Regions from separate parts of the Sphingomonas sp. SRI_018 genome, predicted to be linked through region 1. Evidence: riboswitches for the same ligand, from Rfam matches in the RefSeq annotation. Region 1 holds a riboswitch; the other holds the start of a gene.
What was found. Region 1 has a riboswitch for cobalamin ahead of AC2YHA_RS06615 (TonB-dependent receptor plug domain-containing protein). Riboswitches for the same ligand answer to the same signal wherever they lie in the genome.
Positions count from the first base shown of each region.

Region 2: it holds a riboswitch for cobalamin, as region 1 does, so the genes downstream of both, metE (5-methyltetrahydropteroyltriglutamate--homocysteine S-methyltransferase) here and AC2YHA_RS06615 (TonB-dependent receptor plug domain-containing protein) in region 1, are expected to answer to the same signal.

Region 1 covers NZ_JBYCZO010000001.1:1,454,045-1,461,201, forward strand. Annotated here, with positions in the region: gene AC2YHA_RS06615 (TonB-dependent receptor plug domain-containing protein) at 1-879, opposite strand, end outside; cobalamin riboswitch at 1,024-1,210, opposite strand; gene maiA (maleylacetoacetate isomerase) at 1,230-1,862, opposite strand; gene AC2YHA_RS06625 (efflux RND transporter periplasmic adaptor subunit) at 2,036-3,244, shown strand; gene AC2YHA_RS06630 (efflux RND transporter permease subunit) at 3,257-6,484, shown strand; gene AC2YHA_RS06635 (efflux transporter outer membrane subunit) at 6,481-7,157, shown strand, end outside.
Region 2 covers NZ_JBYCZO010000001.1:186,352-193,508, forward strand. Annotated here, with positions in the region: gene AC2YHA_RS00975 (CDP-alcohol phosphatidyltransferase family protein) at 1-630, opposite strand, end outside; gene AC2YHA_RS00980 (hypothetical protein) at 848-988, opposite strand; gene AC2YHA_RS00985 (phasin family protein) at 1,133-1,462, shown strand; gene modA (molybdate ABC transporter substrate-binding protein) at 1,700-2,449, shown strand; gene modB (molybdate ABC transporter permease subunit) at 2,591-3,268, shown strand; gene AC2YHA_RS01000 (ATP-binding cassette domain-containing protein) at 3,258-3,857, shown strand; gene AC2YHA_RS01005 (bifunctional helix-turn-helix transcriptional regulator/GNAT family N-acetyltransferase) at 3,913-4,872, shown strand; gene AC2YHA_RS01010 (DUF1993 domain-containing protein) at 4,845-5,360, opposite strand; cobalamin riboswitch at 5,465-5,674, shown strand; gene metE (5-methyltetrahydropteroyltriglutamate--homocysteine S-methyltransferase) at 5,783-7,157, shown strand, end outside.

The DNA of each region.
Region 1 (7,157 bases):
GTCGGCGATGGTGAAGGCGATCCGGTTCCTGAACCGCCCGCCGGCGAGGTCGGCATGGAGCCCGGCATAGCCGTAGATCTCCTGTGCCTTCGAATATTCGGGCGTGTCGGCCAGCGTGAAGCTCGGCGGCGGGAAGCCGTCGAGGTCGGTACGGCTGTCGGCATAATAGCCGCGCAGGTCGAGGCCGATGCCGGGCGCGATCTCGACGCCGATCCGGCCGGTCGCGCCGAACTGGCGATAGCCGTCGCGCTCGCTGCCGTCCGCTGCCGCGGAGATGCCGTCGGTGCGCAGATAGCCGGCGGTGAGCGATCCGGAGAGCGCGCCGCTCCGCCCCGATATGCCGCCGCTCGTGAACACGCTGTCGGCATAGCCGTATTCGGCATTGGCGCGGGCCTGGAGCCCCTCGCCCGGCCGCTCGGTGATGACGTTGACGACGCCGCCGATCGCCTGGCTGCCCCACGGCACCGAATCCGGCCCGCGCACCACCTCGATCCGCGCGACCGAGCTCGACAAGAGGTTGGCGAAGTCGAACGCGCCGGCGGGAGCCGAGGGATCGTTGACGCGCACCCCGTCGATCACGACGAGCGTGTGCTCGCTCGCGGCGCCGCGGATGCTGACGCTGGTGAGCGTGCCGACACCGCCGCTGCGCGTCACCTGCACGCCCGGCGTGGTGGCGAGCAGGTCGGCGATGGAGACGGTCTGGCGGCGCTCGATCTCGTCGCGGGTGATGACGGTGACGGCCTGGCCGGTCTGGTCGGCCGGCTGCGCGGCGCGCGCGGAGGTGACGACGATGTCATCGCCATCGTCGGACGCGTCCTGGGCATGGGCGGGCAACGCCAGCGCGGCGGCCCCGGCCAGGAACAATGCGGATCGGATCATTCGGACTTCCCTCGCCCGCCCGGCGTCGACTTGGGGCGAGCAGCAACGACATTTCCGGCCCGCCCCATGACAAGGGCGCGACGATGGCCATCGGCTGTCGTTACGAAGGGATGCTTCCCCATGCCCGCGGCTGGACCCGGCCCGGCACGAACGACACGATGGCAGGTCTCCTGGCTCGCCGATCGTCGCTTGCGGCCGTCTTCCCGGAGGCAGGATGCCTCCAGTGACGTATTGGCCGCCAGCTCCCGGCTTACAGTTGCGGGCACAGCGCCGGAATCGCACCGGCTTCCCTCTTCGCCGGTCGCCCGGCACCATCTGGCGCGCGGATTAGGATCGTTGCGGCTGCGAAGTCAATCGGCGTCGGGTTGCCGCTCCGGCTCGGCGTCGACGAAGGCGGGCAGCGTGCGGGCATTGGCGACGACCTCCGCCAGCCGCGGCCAGGCCGAGGTATCGAGCTTGTAGCGCTCGGCATTGTACCATTGCGGCACCAGCACGATGTCCGCGAGCCCGACCGCATCGCCGAACGCGAAGCGCCCGCCGTGACGGGCGACCATCACCTCGAGCGCGTCGAACCCCGCCGCCATCCAGCGCTGCATCCAGGCGACCACGGCATGGCCGTCGGCGCCGAACTCCGATCGCAGGGCATTGACGATGCGCAGGTTGTTCACCGGATGGATGTCCGCCGCGACGGCCAGCGCCATCGCCCGCACGATCGCCCGATCGTCGGGGCCGGCCGGCAGGAACGGCGGCTCGGGATGCGTCTCGTCGAGCCATTCCAGGATCGCCAGGCTCTGGACGAAGACGCGGCCACCCACCTCCAGCGCAGGGACCAGTCCCTGCGGCGACTTCGTGACATAATCCTGCGACGTGTGCGCGCCCGATCGCAGGTCGTGCGTCACCTGCTCATAGGCGAGGCCCTTGAGATTCAGGCCGATTCGCGCGCGGTACGCCGCCGAGGACCGCCAATAGCCGTGCAGGATCATCACCTTCTCCGAGCCGCTTGTGACATTTTGCTACATTATTTCCGTTGCCTCGTGCGACAGGATCGGCGAACGCCCGCGCGATCCTATTGCATTGCGAAACCGTCGCGCCACCGCCGAACGATGAGGTGTTAATGACATCGAGCGCTGCCACCAACGGTTCCCGGAGCGGCACGATGGCATGGCGCGCGGGCGTCATGGCGCTGGCGCTGGTGCTGGGCGCCTGCAGTGGCGGCGATGCCGCTCAGCAGAAGGGCGGTTCGGGCGGCCGGGGTAGTGGTGGCGGAGGTCCGGCGACGGTCGGCTACGTCGTGGTGCAGCCGACCTCGGTCCCGGTCACCACGGAGCTCGCGGCGCGCACCGCCGCCTTCGAGACGTCGGAGGTCCGCCCGCAGGTCTCCGGCATCATCCAGAAGCGGCTGTTCACCGAGGGCGGCATCGTTCGCGCCGGACAGACGCTCTATCAGATCGATCCCAGCATCTATCGGGCAAGCGCCAACCAGGCGAGCGCCAACCTGTCCGCCGCCGCCGCCCAGCTCGAGGCCGCACGCATCCGCGCCGACCGCTACAAGCCGCTCGCCGCGGCCGAGGCGGTGAGCAAGCAGGACTATACCGACGCGGTCGCGCAAGCACGCCAGGCCCAGGCCTCGGTCGCGCAGAACCGAGCGGCGCTCGAATCCGCGCAGGTGAACCTCCGCTTCACGCGCGTCCCCGCTCCCATCACCGGCCGCATCGGCCGCAGCCTCGCCACGGTCGGCGCGCTGGTCACCAGCAACCAGGCCGATCCGCTCGCGGTGATCCAGCGGCTCGATCCGATGTTCGTCGACATCCAGCAGTCGAGCACCGACCTGCTGGCGCTGCGCCGCTCGCTCGCCTCGGGCAACATCGTGCCGACCAGCGCGCAGGTGCGCCTGAAGCTCGAGGACGGCACCGACTATGGCTACACCGGCACCGTGCAGTTCTCCGAGGTGACGGTCGATCAGAGCACCGGCACGGTGACGTTGCGGGCGACCTTCCCCAATCCCGACGGGCTGCTGCTGCCGGGCATGTTCGTCCGCGCGACGTTCGCGCAGGGGATCAACAACAATGCCTTCCTGGTGCCGCAGGCAGCGGTGATGCGCGATCCGCAGGGCAACGCCACCGTCTATGTCGTGGGCCCGAACAACAAAGCTGTGCGGCGGCAAATAACCGCGCCCCGCGCGCAGGGGGCCTTCTGGGTCGTGACCAGCGGTCTCAAGGCAGGCGACAAGGTGATCACCCAGGGCATCGCGCGGCTCAGGCCCGACGCCGACATCAAGCCGGTGCCGGCGAACACCCCGCAGAACATCGGCCCCCCGCAACAAGGGCAGGGTCAGGGCAACGCCGCCGCACCCAAGGGCCGCTGAGGCAGTCGGCCGATGATCTCGCGCATCTTCATCAACCGTCCGATCTTCGCGTGGGTGATCGCGATCATCATCATGCTGTGCGGCGTGGGCGCGATCTTCTCGCTCCCGATCGCGCAATACCCCGACGTCGCGCCGCCGCAGGTCAACGTGCGCGCGAACTTCCCCGGCGCCTCGGCGGAGACGCTGGAGAACAGCGTGACGCAGGTGATCGAGCAGCAGCTCACCGGCATCGACGGCCTGCTCTATTTCACCTCGACCTCCTCCTCGCGCGGGCAGGTGTCGATTTCCGCCACCTTCGAGAAGGGCACCGATCCGGACATCGCCCAGGTCCAGGTCCAGAACAAGGTACAGCAGGCGATATCCCGTCTGCCCCAGCAGGTGCAGCAGCAGGGCATCACCGTCACCAAGTCGAACCCCGACTTCCTGATGATCGTGGCGGTCTATGACGAGACCGACACGCACACCAACGGGGACGTCTCCGACTGGCTGGTCTCCAACATGGAGGAGCCGCTCGGCCGCATCCCCGGCGTCGGCGATTCGAACGTGTTCGGATCGCAGTACGCGATGCGGATCTGGCTCGATCCCAACAAGCTCGCGAGCTTCCAGCTCATGCCGGGCGACGTCGTCACCGCGATCCAGAACCAGAATACCGAGGTGGCGGCGGGCGAGGTCGGCGGTCAGCCGATGCCGGACACCCAGATGCTGAACGCGACCGTCACCGCGCGTTCGCGCCTGCAGACGCCGCAGCAGTTCCGCGACATCATCCTCAAGACGCAGCCGAGCGGCGCTGCCGTGCGGCTCAGCGACGTCGCCCGGGTCCAGCTGGGGCAGGAGAATTACAACTCGCTGAGCCGCGTCAACGGCCACCCCGGCGCCGGCATCGCCATCAACCTTGCACCCGGCGCCGACGCGCTGGAGACCGCCGAGCTCGTCAAGCAATATGTCGAGGCGCAGTCGAAGCGCTTCCCGACCGGCTTCAAATACGCCTTCCCCTACGACACCACCGACTTCATCAAGCTGTCGATCGACGAGGTGGTGAAGACGCTGTTCGAGGCGATCGTCCTCGTCGTCCTCGTCATGTTCGTGTTCCTGCAGAGCTGGCGCGCGGTGCTGGTGCCGGCGGTCGCCGTGCCGATCGTGCTGCTCGGGACCTTCGCCATCTTCGCCATCGCCGGATTCTCGATCAACACGCTCACCCTGTTCGGGCTGGTGCTCGCGATCGGCCTGCTCGTCGACGACGCGATCGTCGTGGTCGAGAACGTCGAGCGTCTGATGGAAGAGAATCCGGACATGACGCCGCGCGAGGCGACGATCGAGTCGATGAACCAGATCACGGTCGCGCTGTTCGCGATCGCGCTGGTGTTGTCGGCGGTGTTCCTGCCGATGGCGTTCTTCGGCGGGTCGACCGGCGTGATCTACCGCCAGTTCTCGGTGACTTTGGTGTCGGCGATGGCGCTGTCGGTGCTGGTCGCGATCGTGCTGAGTCCGGCGCTCACCTCGCACGTCCTCAAGCAGAAGAACCATGGCGGCGAGGACAATGGCTGGCTCGCGCGGCGCTTCCCCATCGTCGGCCGGACGCTGCGCGGGGCGGCGGACCGCTTCAACCGCGGCTTCGAATGGACGGTCGAGCATTATCTGCGGTCGGTCCGCACCGTCGTCGACCGTAAGTGGCTGTTTCTGCTGATCTACGTCGCTGTCTGCGCCGTGCTGGTGGTGATGTTCTTCCGCCTGCCGACCAGCTTCCTGCCGACCGAGGATCAGGGCGGCGCGCAGGTCCAGTTCCGGCTTCCCGCCGGCGCCACGCGCGGCCGCACCTTCGAGGTGCAGCAGGCGGTCGAGAAATATTTCCTCACCAACGAGGCGAAGAACACGCGCGTGCTGTTCACCGTCAGCGGCGGCGGCGGGGGTGGCGTGAGCGGACAGAACACCGGCCAGGGCTTCCTCGCGCTCAAGCATTGGGACGAGCGCAAGGGACGCGAGAACGGCGCCGATGCGATCACCAGCCGCGCGGCGCAGGCGCTGTCGGGCCTGCGCGACGCCCAGGTCTTCGTGCTGGTGCCGCCGGCGATCCGCGGCCTCGGCCAGTCGAACGGCTTCACCATGGAGCTGCAGAACTCCGGCAGCCTCACCCGCGAGCAGTTCGCCGCTGCGCGCGACCGGCTGCTGAACATGGCGGAAAACGATCCCGCGCTGCGGGCGGTGCGCCTCTCCGACCTGCCCGACATCGCCACGCTCAAGATCGACATCGACCAGGCCAAATTGTCCGCGCTCGGGCTCAACGAGGCCGACGTCAACAATACCCTCTCGACCGCCTGGGGCGGCCGCTACGTCAACGACTTCATCGACCGCGGCCGCGTGAAGCGCGTGTACGTGCAGGGCGACGCGCCGTTCCGCGCCTCGCCCGAGGACATCTCCAAGTGGTTCGTGCGCGGGGCGAACGGGCAGATGGCGCCCTTCTCCTCCTTCGCGCGCATCTCCTGGTCGCAGGCGCCGACGACGCTGTCGCGCTTTTCCGGCATCTCCTCCTTCGAGTTCCAGGGCCAGTCCGCGCCCGGACACAGCTCGGGCCAGGCAATGGAGCGGATGGAGCAGCTCGCCGCGCAGATCCCCGGCACCTCGGTCGCCTGGGCGGGCCTGTCCTATCAGGAGCGGCTGTCGTCGGGGCAGGCGCCGATCCTCTACGGCCTGTCGCTGCTGGTCGTGTTCCTATGCCTCGCCGCGCTCTATGAGAGCTGGTCGGTCCCGATCGCAGTGCTGCTGGTGATCCCGCTCGGCCTGGTCGGCGCGGTGTTCGCAGTGACGCTGAGGGGCCTGGAGAACGACGTGTTCCTCCAGATCGGCCTGCTCACCACCATGGGCCTCGCCTCCAAGAATGCGATCCTGATGATCGAGTTCGCCGAGGCCGCCGAGCGGAAGGGCGCGCGCGTGCTCGACGCCGCGCTCGAGGCCGCCCGCATCCGTCTGCGCCCGATCCTGATGACCAGCTTCTCCTTCATCTTCGGCGTGCTGCCGCTGGCGATCTCGACCGGCGCGGGCGCCAACGGCCGCATCGCGATCGGCACCTCGGTGATCGGCGGCATGATCACCGCGACCATCCTGGCGATCTTCTACATTCCGCTGTTCTTCGTACTGGTGCGCCGCAGCGTCCGCGACGGGCTCGCGCGGCTCAGGGGCAAGCCGACCGGCTACCAGGGGCCGTCGCACCACGACGACGAGGAAGGGGAGCCGAAGCCGGCATGATCCGCCCGATCCTTCCCCTCACCTCGCTGATCGCGCTCGCCGCCTGCTCGATGGCGCCGGAATACGAGCGACCGGCGGCACCGGTGCCGTCGTCCTGGCCGGTCGGCGACGCCTACCTCCGCCAGAACGAGGCGGGGCTGCCCAGCGTCAGCTATCGCGACATCTTCCGCGACCCCAGGCTGCAGGCGCTGGTCGAGCAGGCGCTCGCCAACAACCGCGACCTGCGCGTCGCCGCCGCCAACATCGCCGCGGCGCGCGGCGCCTATCGCTCGCAGCGGAGCACGCTGTTCCCGACGGTCGGCACCGGGGCGAGCGCAGGCGCGAGCAAGGGCGGCACCAACGCCCAGAACGCCGGCTCGAGCAACGACGTACGCGAAAGCTATTCGGCCAACGTCGGCATCACCGCCTTCGAGGTCGACCTGTTCGGCCGCGTCCGCTCGCAGAGCCGCGCCGCGCTGGAGGATTATTTCGCCACCGAGGCGGCGGCGCGCGCGACCCGGCTCACGCTGGTCGGCGACATCGCCAACGCCTGGCTCACCTATGCCGCCGACAAGAGCCTGCTCGCGCTGGCGGAAGATACGGCGAAGAACGCGCAGGAAAGCGTCCGCCTGACACGGCTGCGGCTGGAGGGCGGCATCGCGCCGCGCACGGACCTCCGCCAGGCCGAGCAGAC
Region 2 (7,157 bases), 1.3 Mb from region 1:
CAGCCGGGGATCGCCGGCCAGGCAGGCGAGGAAGATCGTGCAGACGCGCACATTGGCCGACAGCAGGCTCATCAGCCGCATCGGCCCGACGGCCCGCGCGCCGTATGCGTCGGCAAGCCGTGCCGGGTCGTTCTGGCGACGCAGGCTGTCGTCGAAGGGCGCCGCGAACCGGTCCAGCGTTCCCGCGACCAGGTCGTAGAGTCTTGCGGCCGGATTGCCGCTTGGGGCCGGCGCGACGGCCGCGATGCCCTTGCAGCGGCGGTGGAACCGTGCGCGCTCGCCTTCGTAGAGATTGGACTGCAGCGCATGCGCCGCCCCTGCCGTACATGCCAGCGCCCAGCCCTCCGCCGTCCCGATTGACAGCGCCAGAACGACATAGATCAGCACGAAGACGCCGTGATCGCACAGGCCGTCGAGCGTGCGCCCCAGCGGGCTGGCGGTGCCCGTCGCGCGGGCGATCATCCCGTCCAGCCCGTCGGCGATCAGCCAGCCGATCGACAGGAGCAGCCCGGCGAACGCGAACGGCCGCACGTCCCAGTGCGCATAGGCAAGCGCCGCCAGCGTGCCGAGGGTCAATCCGCCCAGCGACACGGCATTGGCCGAGATCCCGCGCGCAATGAACCACGGCAACAGGAACCGGCCTGCGGGGTGGATGATCCAGAGGTTCGTCGGATCCTCGATCCGGCGATCCCGCGACCGATCCGGCGGAGGAGCTGTCATCGGAGTGTCACGTACCGCGCCGCGTGCCTGTTCAGCAAGCGATTTGCAACGGAACCGTCATGCGTGGGACATCTGCTTGTCGCATTCCCGGTCAGGTCGGGCTGGAGACGGCGCTTTCGCGCGGGAATCAGTCGATCCGCCAGCTTCCCAGCGATCCGGCCATGGCCTGCAGCCAATCGAGCACGGCATGGACGTGATGCCCATTGCCGAACAGCAGGTCGTACACGGTGGCGAAGACGACGGCGGCGATGACGATCAGCAGCTTCATCGGCATGATCCCTCTCGACTCGATAGAATCGCGCGAAATGATCACCGGACGGTAAATAGCGCGCCGGGCGGGAACCCGGACGCCTTCCGAGCGTCTCGCGTTGCGAGCGCCGCGGCCAAGACGGCGCCAACCGCAGGAGCTTCCATGGCAAACGAGACGAAGACGACAGGTGGCAGCGCGGCCGATATGGCGCAGAACGCGGCCGAGCGCTTCCAGGCGGCGGGCAGCGCCATGGCCGACCACGGCCAGCAGCTCGGCATCAAGATGCTCGACCAGGCCGAGGCGAACACGCGCGAGGCCTTCGCCGCGATGCGCGCCGCCGCCGGCGCCAAGGACATCGGCGAGGTGATGCGCATCCAGAGCGACTATCTGCGCGACCAGGGCAGCCGCGCGGTGACCCAGGCGCGCGAGATCGGCGAGATGATCGCCAGCTTCGGCCGCGCCACGATCGGGGGCCTCACCGGCAAGGAATAGGATGGCCCGTATCCCAATCCTCCCCCGCCAGGGGGAGGTGGCACGCGAAGCGTGACGGAGGGGGAGGACGCGCGCCGATGATGAGTCGCCGTCCTCCCCCTCCGTCAGCCGGCGGCTGACACCTCCCCCTGGCGGGGGAGGATTGAAACGGGTCCGCACCTCCCATCGATCCCAGCGCCGGCTGGCGCTCGGCGGCGGAGGCGTTAGGAAGGTCCGGTCACCACCGGAGCCTGCGCTTTGCGTCTTGCGCTTGCATGTCTGTCGCTGCTGCTGGCCGGCGCCGCGCCGGCGCCGCGCGCGCCGCTCGTGCTCGCCGCCGCGAGCCTGCAGGAATCGATGAGCGCGGCTGCCGACGCCTGGGCGCGATCGGGCCATGCGCGGCCGACCATCTCCTTCGCGGCGTCCTCGGCGCTGGCGCGGCAGGCGATCGCGGGGGCGCCGGCAGACCTGTTCGTCTCCGCCGACGAGGAATGGATGGACGCGCTCCAGCAGCGCGGGCTGCTGGTGCCGGGGAGCCGGGCGGATGTCCTGGGCAATCGGCTGGTGCTGGTGGCGCCGCGATCGAGCCGGGCGGCGGTACGGCTGGTGCCTGGCACCGATCTCGCGGGAGTGCTGGGGCGCGGACGGCTGGCGATGGCCGATCCCGATGCTGTGCCGGCGGGCCGGTACGGCAAGGCGGCGCTGACGCGGCTCGGCGCCTGGCGCGGGGTCGCGGGCAGGGTGGTCCGCGCGGAGAATGTCCGCGCCGCGCTGGCGCTGGTCGAGCGCGGTGCCGCGGCGATGGGGGTGGTCTATGCGACAGACGCCGCCGCCTCGCGTGCGGTGCGGGTGGTGGCGGTGTTCCCGGCCGGCAGCCATCCGCCGATCCGCTATCCGCTGGCGCTGCTCAAGTCGTCGCGGAGCCCGGACGCGCGCGCGTTCCGGGCATTCCTGCTGTCGGCGCGGGGGAAGGCGATCTTCGCGCGTTACGGGTTCTCGGTGCGATGAGGCTTAGTACGTCGCCACAAGCGATCGTCACCCCGGACTTGGTCCGGGGTCCACCGTGCAGCATCTCCGCAGCGTGAGCGATGTGCGGCACGGTGGATGCCGGACCAAGTCCGGCATGACGGGGAGGGGAGATGTGCGACCTTGATCCTCTCCGCGCAGGAATGGGGCATCGTCCTCCTCTCGCTCAAGGTCGGCGTCGTCGCGATGCTCGGCCTGCTGCCGATCGCCTTCGGCCTGGCCTGGCTGCTCGCCCGCGCCCGCTTTCCCGGAAAGATCCTCCTCGACGCGCTGGTCCACCTGCCGCTGGTGCTGCCGCCGGTGGTGACCGGCTGGTGGCTGCTGCTGCTGTTCGCGCCGGCGGGGCCGTTCGGGTTTCTCTCCGAGCACGTCCTGTTCCGCTGGACCGGCGCGGCGATCGCGGCGGCGGTGATGGCGCTGCCGCTGATGGTGCGGGCGATCCGTCTGTCGATCGAGGCGGTCGACCGCCGGCTGGAGGATGCCGCGCGCACGCTCGGCGCTGGCCGCTGGCGGGTGTTCCGCACCGTCACCCTGCCGCTCAGCGTGCCTGGCGTGCTCGCCGGCACCGTGCTCGGCTTCGCCCGTGCGCTGGGGGAGTTCGGCGCCACCATCACCTTCGTCTCCAACGTCCCCGGCGAGACTGAGACGCTGCCGCTCGCGATCTACGCCGCGCTGCAGGTGCCGGGGCAGGACGCGACGGTGTGGCGGCTGGCGGCGGTGTCGGTGGCGATCTCGCTGGTTGCGCTGATCGCCTCGGAGCTGCTGGCGCGCCGCGCGGGGAGGGGCACCCATGCGCTTTGACGTCTCGGTCCGCAGGCGCTTCGCCGACGCCGAAATTGCCGCGTCCTTCGCCAGCGACGCTGCGCTGACTGTGCTGTTCGGCCCGTCGGGGGCAGGCAAGAGCAGCGTGCTCAACATGATCGCCGGGCTGGTGCGGCCGGACGATGGCTGGGTGCGGGTCGACGGGGCCACGCTGTTCGATGCCGCGACCGACGTGCCCGCCGAGGCGCGCCGCGTCGGCTATGTCTTCCAGGAGTCGCGCCTGTTCCCGCATATGCGCGTGCGCGACAATCTCCTCTACGGCCGTCCCCACGACCGGCGGCTGGGGGATGAGATCGACTTCCTCGGCATCGGCCATCTGCTCGACCGCTGGCCGGCGACCTTGTCCGGCGGCGAGGCCAAGCGGGTCGCGATCGGCCGCGCGCTGCTGCGCGATCCCGCCGTCCTGCTGCTCGACGAGCCGCTCGCCTCGCTCGACCGCGCCCGGCGCGAGGAGGTGATGCAGGTGATCGAGCGGCTGCGCGACGAGGTGCGCCTGCCGATCCTGCTGGTGACGCACGACCATGCCGAGGCCGAGCGGCTCGGCGGACAGATCGTGGAGATCGGATAGCGACCTTGCTCGTTCCATAACAAGTTATATAACTTCGCATCGAAAGGGCGATGCGATGAACGATATATTGAGCGGCGGCTATCTCTTCCTTGGCAGCCGCCTGAAGCGGCTCGGCGAGCGGATGCAGGCGGACGTGCTGCGGATCGTCGAGGCCGAAGGGCTGCCGATCCAGCCGGCGCAATATCCGCTGCTCGCGGTGATCGAGCGAGATGAGCCGATCACCGTCGGGGAGATCGCGGCGGCGATGGGGGTGAGCCAGCCCGGCGTCACGCGCAATCTCGCGAAGCTGGTCGAGATCGGGCTGGTCGCTACGGTCGACGGCGGACGCGACGCGCGCCGTAGGGCGGTTGCACTGACCGAGGCGGGACGCGCGGCGATGGCGCGATCGAAGGCCACGGTGTGGCCGCGGGTCGAGGCGGCGGCCGCCGAGCTGGCCGCGGGCGGAACCGGGCCGCTGCTCGAACAGCTCGATGCGATCGAGGCGTCGCTTGCCGCGGCGCCGCTCCATCGGCGCACGGTCGCGGCCTCGGGCCTGGCGATCCGCGGCTGGGCGCCCGAGCTCGCGCGCCACTTCCACGACATCAACCTCGAATGGGTCGCGGCGATGTACGAGGTCGAGGACACTGACCGCGAGACGCTCGAGCATCCGGAGGAGATCATCGTCGCTCCGGGCGGTGACATATTGTTCGTCGAGGACCGGGAACTCGGCATCATCGGCACCTGCGCGCTCCGGAAGAGCGGCGACGGCGTGTTCGAGCTGACCAAGATGGGCGTGCGCGAGGCGGCGCGCGGCCGCAAGGCCGGCGAGTTCCTGCTCCGCGCCACGATCCGCCGCGCGCGCGAGCTCGGCGCGACGACGCTCTACCTGCTCTCCAACCGCAAATCGGCGGCGGCGATCCACCTCTACGAGAAGGTCGGCTTCGTCCACGATGCCGGGATCATGGCCCGCTACGGTGCGCGCTACGCCCGGTGCGATGTGGCGATGCGTTACGCGGACGAAGCGGCGCCGAGATAGTCGAGCTTCCCCACCGGCACGCCCTTCATGCGCAGGATCGCGTAGGCGGTGGTCACGTGGAAATAGAAATTGGGCAGCAGGAAGCCCTGCACATAGCTGAGGCCGGTGAAGGACATGCCGCCGTGCGGGGTCTGCAGGATCACCTCGGCGGCTTCCTTGCCGTCGATCGCGGTGCGCGGCACCGACTTGATGAAGTCGACCGTCCTCGCGATCCGTGCCTGCAGCTCGGCGAAGCTCGTTTCGTCGTCCGCCATGGGCACGTTCTCGACCCCGCCGATGCGGACCAGCGCCAGCTTGGCGGTGTCGCTCGCGCGCTGCACCTGGCCGGTCAGCGGCGCCATGTCCGGAAACAGCCGCGCCTCGATCAGCTCGCCATGCGCCATGCCCTGCTCGTCGGCCCAGGCCCGGCCCTTGTCGAGGAACGCCGCCATCGCCGCGAAGCCGCGCAGCAGGGCCGGAACGGTGAGATCGTAGAGTTCGGTCGCCATGCCCGCGCAATTAGGCAGCCGCGCCGTCACTGTCGAGCGACGGAAAAAGAGATAACAATATAAAGATATCTTTATATCTTACTTGACGTCGTGCTCCCGATCGGCGACATTCCCATCGTCGAGGTTCTCCGCCCTTGCGGCGGAGCTAAGACGGGAAGCCGGTGCGGGCCTTGGTCCAATTCCGGCGCTGCCCCCGCAACTGTGAGCGGCGAGCGGCGGCCGATACGTGTCACTGGGGCGGCAAGCGCTCCGGGAAGGCCAGGCCGGCGTGACGACCCGTGAGCCAGGAGACCTGCCTCCGACGCGATAACGTCCACCGGCGGGGTGTCCGGGTCGGTCGCTGACGTGCCGCGGCCGGGGAGGCTCGTCCGCGCGCGCCTGTGCCCGTCCGGTCGCCCGCCTTCATCGGGGTATGAAGACCAATGACCGTCACCGTCGCCACGCTCGGCTTCCCGCGCATCGGGCCGCGGCGCGAGCTCAAGTTCGCGCTGGAGAAATTCTGGTCGGGCCAGTCGTCCGGGACCGAGCTTATCGAATCCGCCGCCGCGCTCCGCGCCGCCGCCTGGGCGCGGCAGAAGGCGCTCGGCGCCGACTGGCTGCCGTCGAACGATTTCTCGCTCTACGACCATGTCCTCGACACCAGCGTGATGCTGGGCGCGATCCCCGACCGCTACGGCGCCGCGCCGGGCCGGGTCGATCTCGCCACCTATTTCGCGATGGCGCGCGGTTCGACCGGGGAGGGAGAGGGCTGCGGCCACGGGCACAGCCATGGTCATGGGGGCCGCACCGCGCTCGAGATGACCAAGTGGTTCGACACCAACTATCACTACATGGTCCCCGAGCTGACGGCCGGCCAGCAGCTCGCCCTCGCCTCGACCAAGCCGGTCGACGATTATCGCGAGGCCAAGACGCTCGGCTACGAGACGCGGCCGGTGCTGCTCGGCCCCGTCACCTGGCTGACGCTGGCGAAGGGGCGCGACGTCGATCCCTTCGACTTCCTCGACCAGGCGCTCGGCATCTACGTGACCGTGCTGGAGCAGCTCGCCGCGGCCGGCGCCAAATGGGTACAGATCGACGAGCCCTGCCTGGTGCTCGACCTCACCGAACGCCAGCGCACCGCGCTCACCCGCGCCTATGCCCGGCTGGCGCGGGTCGGCGTCGACATCATGCTCGCGACCTATTTCGGCGGGCTGGAGGACAATCTCGCGCTTGCCGCCAACCTGCCGGTTTCGGGGCTCCACGTCGACCTCGTCCGCGCGCCCGGCCAGCTCGACGCGGTGCTCGCCAAGGCGCCGAAGAAGCTGCTGCTGTCCCTGGGCGTGATCGACGGCCGCAACATCTGGCGCGCCGACCTCGCCAAGCTGCTCGACCGGCTGGAGCCGATCGCCGCGGAGCGCGACCTGATCCTCGCGCCGTCGTGCGCGCTGCTCCACACCCCCGTCGACCTCGCGCTGGAGACCAAGATCGATGCGGAGGTCGCGCAATGGCTCGCCTTCGCGGTGCAGAAGGTCGAGGAGCTGGCGATCCTCAAGACCGCGCTCAACCAGGGCCGCGCGAGCGTCGCCGGCGCGCTGGCGGCCGCCACCAATGCCGCCGCCAACCGCCGCACCTCTCCCCGGATCCACGATCCCGCGGTGGCGGCGCGTGTTGCCGCGGTCACCCTCGACATGCGCGAGCGGCGCTCGGGCCACGCCGAGCGCATCGCGGCGCAGGCGGCGGTGCTGGGGCTGCCGCGCTTCCCGACCACCACCATCGGCTCCTTCCCGCAGACCGCCGAGGTCCGCCGCGCCCGCGCCG